DNA from 2 places in the Streptomyces sp. NPDC058284 genome. Region 1 is predicted to be linked to the other one. Evidence: predicted binding sites of a transcription regulator. Region 1 holds the regulator's gene; the other holds the start of a gene.

Evidence for each region. The regulator HspR, encoded in region 1, represses chaperone genes until heat shock. The targets are predictions, from matches to a motif close to TTGAGNNNNNNNNNCTCAA.
Region 2: a site for HspR is predicted at 1,463-1,481, ahead of lon (endopeptidase La). Genes of this name have one in related genera too.

Annotation. Positions count from the first base shown of each region.
Region 1 covers NZ_JBHVYE010000043.1:27,896-31,300, reverse strand. The annotation lists gene grpE (nucleotide exchange factor GrpE) at 1-57, shown strand, start outside; gene dnaJ (molecular chaperone DnaJ) at 100-1,293, shown strand; gene ACFVYR_RS35660 (heat shock protein transcriptional repressor HspR) at 1,295-1,759, shown strand; gene ACFVYR_RS35655 (hypothetical protein) at 1,851-2,363, shown strand; gene ACFVYR_RS35650 (LuxR C-terminal-related transcriptional regulator) at 2,449-3,351, opposite strand.
Region 2 covers NZ_JBHVYE010000003.1:209,210-212,614, reverse strand. The annotation lists gene lon (endopeptidase La) at 1-1,440, opposite strand, end outside; gene ACFVYR_RS06935 (methyltransferase) at 1,681-2,715, shown strand; gene ACFVYR_RS06930 (rhomboid-like protein) at 2,783-3,405, opposite strand, start outside.

The DNA.
Region 1 (3,405 bases):
GACGCCGAGTCGGCCGAGCCGACGGACAAGGACAGCGGTGGCCCGGACGAGGGCTGACGCTGAACTGACGAGGGACTACCGAAAGGGGGTGCGTCGGGGATGAGCACCAAGGACTTCATCGAGAAGGACTACTACAAGGTCCTCGGCGTCCCCAAGGACGCCACCGAAGCCGAGATCAAGAAGGCGTACCGGAAGCTCGCCCGCGAGAACCACCCGGACGCCAACAAGGGCAACACCAAGGCGGAGGAGCGCTTCAAGGAGATCTCCGAGGCGAACGACATCCTCGGTGACCCCAAGAAGCGCAAGGAGTACGACGAAGCGCGTGCTCTCTTCGGCAACGGCGGATTCCGGCAAGGCCCCGGAGGCGGCGGCGGATCGTTCAACTTCGACCTGGGCGACCTCTTCGGAGGCGGCGCCCCGGGTGGCGGTGGAGCGGCCGGCGGCGGCTTCGGGGGCGGTCTCGGTGACGTCTTCGGGGGCCTGTTCAACCGCGGCGGCGCGGGTGCCGGAGCCGGTGCGCGTACGCAGCCGAGGCGCGGCCAGGACATCGAGTCCGAGGTCACGCTGAGTTTCACGGAGGCGGTGGACGGTGCCACGGTGCCGCTGCGCATGTCCTCCCAGGCGCCCTGCAAGGCGTGTTCCGGCACCGGCGACAAGAACGGTACGCCGCGTGTGTGCCCGACCTGCGTCGGCACGGGCCAGGTCTCGCGGGGCGGTGGCGGAGGGTTCTCCCTCACCGATCCGTGCATGGACTGCAAGGGCCGTGGGCTGATCGCCCAGGACCCCTGCGAGGTCTGCGGCGGCAGTGGCCGCGCCAAGTCGTCCCGGACGATGCAGGTGCGGATTCCGGCCGGTGTCTCGGACGGGCAGCGCATCCGCCTGCGCGGCAAGGGCGCACCCGGTGAGCGCGGCGGCCCGGCCGGTGACCTGTACGTGGTCGTGCACGTCGACACCCACCCGGTCTTCGGCCGCAAGGGCGACAACCTCACGGTCACGGTGCCGGTGACGTATCCGGAGGCGGCGCTGGGCGGCGAGGTGAAGGTGCCCACGCTGGGCGGCCCGTCCGTCACCCTGAAGCTGCCCGCGGGCACGCCGAACGGGCGTACGATGCGGGCCCGCGGCAAGGGAGCGGTCCGCAAGGACGGCAGCCGCGGCGACCTGCTCGTGACGGTGGAGGTCGCGGTTCCGACGTCGTTGAGCGACGGGGCGAAGGAAGCCCTGGAGAGCTACCGCAAGGCGACTGCGGACGACGATCCGCGGGCAGAACTGTTCCAGGCCGCGAAGGGAGCATGAGATGGACGGCCGTCGTCGACAGCCCGGACTGAGCAGGGCGTATCAGCTGACCGATGAGACGCCGGTCTACGTCATCTCGGTGGCCGCCCAGTTGAGCGGCCTGCACCCCCAGACCCTGCGGCAGTACGACCGCCTGGGCCTGGTCTCCCCGGACCGCACCCCGGGACGCGGCCGTCGCTACTCCGCCCGCGACATCGAGCTGCTGCGTACCGTGCAGCAGTTGTCGCAGGAGGAGGGCATCAACCTCGCCGGCATCAAGCGGATCATCGAGCTGGAGAACCAGGTCGCCGCGCTCCAGTCGCGCGTCGCGGAGCTCTCCTCGGCCGTGGAGGGCGCCGCCGTCGCCATGCAGCAGCGTGAGGCGGCGGTGCACGCTTCGTACCGCCGCGACCTCGTCCCCTACCAGGACGTGCAGCAGGCGAGCGCGCTGGTGGTGTGGCGGCCCAAGCGGACGTCCGAGCAGTAGGTTCCGTAACCTGAAACAGGGCCGGGAGGTGACCACCTCCCGGCCCTGTTCGATGTGGGCCGACGGTTTTACCGGGGGAGTTGAGCTGACCATGGCCATGGTGGGGTTGTTCTGGATCGCCGAGGGCGATGTGTACGTGGGGGCGAAACCGGCCGGGCTCGCCGCCGGGGTGCGGCTGTCCCCGGAGGGCGTACTGGCCCTCGGCGACCGGCAGTCCGGCATGTGGCCGTGGGAGGACGTGCGCGCCCTGACGGTCGACGACGTCCCGGTGAAGTCCCTGCGGCGGCATGTGGGCGCGGCGGTCGACCTGGTCCTCACGGTCGGCCTGGGCGGCGGCGACGAGGCCCCCACGATGACGGTGCGCCTGACGGCCCCCGACGGCGACAAGGAACTGACGGCGTACACCGCGGCGGCGATCGGCTACTCCCAGACGGAGTACGACCTCTCCCGCGCGCTCCTGTCCCGCCTCACGGAGGGCGCGGGCTCGCTCCTCACGACGCTGACCGCGATGGCGGACTGGGGCCGTCGCCACGAGGGCGGGTCGCCGCGGGCGGCGGAGCGGGAGGCGTTGTTGCGGGAGTGGGTTGCGGGGAGTGGGGGGTGAGGGTGAGGGGTGAGGGGTGAGGCGTCTGCCCGTGTCCGTGTCCGTGTCCCTGGCCCTGTCCCTGGCCCTGTCCCTGGCCCTGCCCCTATCTCTGGTGATGGTCCAGGATCTTTGACTGCCCTATGAGGTAGCCGAGTTGGGCCCGGCTGTGACTGCCGAGCGTGCTGGCCAGTTTGGCGATGTGGACGCGGGCGGTGCGGATGTTCATGCCGAGCCGGTCGGCGACCTCCGCGTCGGTGAGGCCTTCGACGAGGAGCCCCGCGATGGCGTGCTGGCGGGCGGTGATGCCGTTCTCGGGCGGCTGGGGGGCGGCCTGCGGCCACATGGGGGTCGCCAGCCCCCAGAGCCGCCAGAAGGTCGTGGCGAAGTACTCGACGAGGGCCGGGTGGCGCAGTTCGAGGGCGACGCTGCGGTCCCGGCTCGCGGGGATGAACGCCACGGTCCGGTCGAAGACGAAGAGCCGGTCGGTCACCTCGTGCAGGGTCCGGGCCTCGGCGTCGCCGGTGAGCTGCTCGAAGTAGGCCAGCACGGGCAGGGAATGGCGCGTTGTGTGCTGGTAGAGAGTGCGCATTCGGCACCCTCGGGTGAGAAGGGCCTGGTCCCGTGGGAAGACTTCGGCCAGGGTCTCGGGCGGTCGCGTCCCGCCGGGCTGTACGGCGAGGAATTCCTCCGTGACCCGGCCCATCGCGCGGTCGATGGCCGCGTTGATCGCGTCGAGCCCGTCGAGCACGATGACGGAGCGGTCGCCCGTTCCGGAACAGGCGTCGGCGCCGAACCGCACGTCGAGGACGGCGGGGTCGATGGGGACGGAGGGGCGCAGCCGTTCCGGGTCGTCGGGGTGGGGTTCCAGGATCCCCAGCTCCTCCAGGCAGGGAGCGCCTACGGCCTCACTGCGCAGAATGCGCCCCTCGCGGAGGGAGCGCCGGTAGACGCCCAGCCCCTCCGGGCAGAGTTCGTCGACGGCGTGCGGTAAGTGCTTCGTGGCCATTCGGTCCCCCTCCTGCCTGGTTGAAGCGCCGCGATTCTATGCAGGCGAGGAGTG
Region 2 (3,405 bases), on a different contig from region 1:
GTCGCTGAGGTCGAGTTCGACCTCCAGGTAGTGGTCGCGGAAGGTGTGGTTCTGCGCCGGGTCGAGGACTTCGAGGAGGGCGGCGGCCGGGTCGCCCCGGAAGTCCGAGCCCACCTTGTCGATCTCGTCGAGGAGCACGACCGGGTTCATGGACCCGGCCTCCTTGACGGCCCGCACGATCCGGCCGGGCAGGGCCCCCACGTACGTACGCCGGTGGCCGCGGATCTCTGCCTCGTCGCGTACGCCGCCGAGCGCGACCCGCACGAACTTGCGGCCCATGGCGTGCGCGACGGACTCGCCCAGCGAGGTCTTGCCGACGCCGGGCGGGCCGACCAGGGCGAGGACCGCGCCGCCACGACGGCCCCCGACGACGCCGAGGCCGCGCTCGGAGCGGCGCTTGCGCACCGCGAGGTACTCGGTGATGCGCTCCTTGACGTCCTGCAGCCCGGAGTGCTCGGCGTCGAGGATCCGCTGGGCGCCCTTGATGTCGTACTGGTCCTCGGTGCGTTCGTTCCAGGGCAGTTCGAGGACGGTGTCCAGCCAGGTGCGGATCCAGGAGCCCTCGGGCGACTGGTCGCTGGCGCGCTCCAGCTTGTCGACTTCCTTGAGGGCGGCCTCGCGCACCTTCTCGGGGAGGTCGGCGGCCTCGACGCGGGCGCGGTAGTCGTCGGACTCCTCGGCCGAGTCCTTGCTGTCGCCGTTCAGCTCGCGCAGCTCCTTGCGGACGGCGTCGAGCTGGCGCCGCAGCAGGAACTCGCGCTGCTGCTTGTCCACGCCCTCCTGGACGTCCTTGGCGATGGACTCGGCGACGTCCTGCTCGGCGAGGTGCTCACGCAGCTGCTCGGTGGCGAGCCTGAGGCGGGCGACCGCGTCGTCGGTCTCCAGGAGCTCGATCTTCTGCTGGGTGGTCAGGAACGGTGAGTAGCCGGAGTTGTCGGCGAGCGCGGAGACGTCGTCGATCTGCGTGACGCGGTCGACGACCTGCCAGGCGCCGCGCTTCTTCAGCCAGCTGGTGGCGAGCGCCTTGTACTCCTTGACGAGCTCGGTGACGGCCCCGGGCAGGGGCTCGGGCACGACGTCGTCGATCTTCAGCCCCTCGACCCAGAGGGCCGCGCCGGGGCCGGTCGTCCCCGCGCCGATCCGCACGCGGTCGCGGCCGCGGATGAGGGCGCCGGGGTCGCCGTCGGAGAGCCGCCCGACCTGCTCGACGGTGCCGAGGACGCCGGTCGCGGCGTACGTCCCGTCGATGCGCGGAACAAGGAGCACCTTCGGCTTGCTGTCGCCCTCGGAGCGGGCGGCGGCCTGCGCGGCCTCCACCGCGGCCCGCACGTCCGCGTCGGACAGATCGAAGGGCACGACCATGCCGGGCAGGACGACCTCGTCGTCGAGCGGCAGCACGGGCAGAGTGAGCGACGTGGACGTGGTGGACTCAGTAGCCATGATCTCCCCTTCGGCATTCAAGTTGAGCTATACCGACTCAATGGTTATGAGCGCCTGGATGTTCCCCCGGCTTGTTCGCTGTGAGCGATCACCCGGAATCGGCCACTGACACGGAATGCGCGGCGAGGGGCGGCGAGGGCCCATTTCCGGTCACGCGGCCCGGGGATGGCCGCCGGACGGCGTTCCCCTGCGGCCGTTCCGTTGGGACCGTGGACACTCCGACTCTCACGGAGGGCATCCATGGTGGACACACCCGGGACCGGCGACCACGGCCTGCAGGACACGGCCGGTCAGCTCGCCGATTACGCGCTGGGGCACCTCTTCTCGGCGGCGCTGCGCACGGCGGCGCGCTGCCGGATCGCCGACCGGCTCGCGGCAGGCCCGCGCACTGCGGGGCAGCTGGCCGAACTCACCGACACGCATGCCGGACATCTGCGCCGGGTCCTGCGCTACCTCGCCACGCGCGACATCTTCCGCGAGGACGGGACGGGTGCGTTCCACCTCACCCCGCTCGCCGACGCCCTGCGCACGGACGTGCCGAATTCCCTGCACGCGGCGGTCCTGATGCTGACCGATCCGGCGTTCCAGCAGACCTCGGCGGGTCTGGAGGAGACGGTGCGTCAGGCAGGACCGTCCTTCGAGCGCCTCTTCGGGAAGCCGTTCTTCGACCACCTGGCCGACGACCCGGCGCTGCGGGACCTCTTCGACAGCGGCATGGCGTCGCTGTCGGGTCCGTTCGACGCGGTGGTCGCCGGGACGTACCCCTTCCCTGACAAGGGCATCGTGGTGGACGTCGGCGGCGGGCGCGGCGGGCTGCTCCGCACGGTCCTGCGCGGGCGCCCCGGCCTGACGGGCGTCCTGTTCGACCAGCCGGCCGCGGTGACCACGCACATGCTGGCCGGGGACGACGCGGTCCGGGGCAGGTGGCGTGCCGAGTCGGGGGACTTCTTCACGCAGGTCCCCGAGGGCGGCGACATCTACGTCCTCAAGCACGTCCTGCACGACTGGCCCGACGACGCCTGTCTGCGGATCCTGCGCAACTGCCGCGCGGCGATGGCGCCGGACGCCCGTCTCCTGATCGTCGACTGCGTCCTGCCCGCCGGCAACGCGCCCCACCTCGGCAAGACCCTGGACGTGGCGATGGCGGCGATCGTGGACGGCCAGGAGCGCACGGAGGACGAGTTCTCGGCGCTGCTCACGGTGGCGGGGCTGCGGCTGACGCGGATCCTGCCGACCGAGATGTTCGCGTCGATCGTGGAGGCGGAGGCGGCGTAGCGCGGCGCGGTGCGGTGTGGCTCGGTCGGCGCGGTGCGGCTCGGCGCCGTGTGGCCGGGCTCCGGCTTCACCGTGCCCTGTGCGGTCCGGCTTCCGCGCGTTGCGGGCGTTGTGGGCGGCGGCGGTCCTGGCCCGTGGCCGCCGCGCCACGCACCGGCCCGGCCGGCTGCCGCCCTCGCCTGAGCAGCGGCCAGGTGGAGACGCCGATCAGGAGCGCGAGCAGATGGCCCCAGTTCGTCATGGGGTCGGCGAACTCGATCAGGTCCTCGACCAGCATCCACCCGAATCCGGCGAGGACGGCCCAGCGCGGCCACGGCGAGAGGAGCCCCGCGAGCGCGCCGACGCTGGCGGCCACGCCGAAGCTGATGCCGTAGTCGAGGCGGTGCAGCGAGCTGCCCGGCAGCTGCCCCGCGAGGACCGAGAAGGCGACCGGGACCTCGGTCACGAGCGTGGCGACGACATGGCCGAGGAGGAAGACCCCGGCGGCGCGGATGCCGCCGATGCGGCGCTCCAGCGCGGTGAGGACGAGCAGGAACCCGATCGCGTACGGGGAGGTGACGCCGCCCGCGATCCACAGCGCGCTGGCGACCAGGACGAGGGCGGGGCTGTGCGCGAGGTGCGCGACATCGGTGCTCGAACCCTGGAGCAGCGAGTAGACGAGGTCGGGGTCGGCGTGCTGCATCACCATCG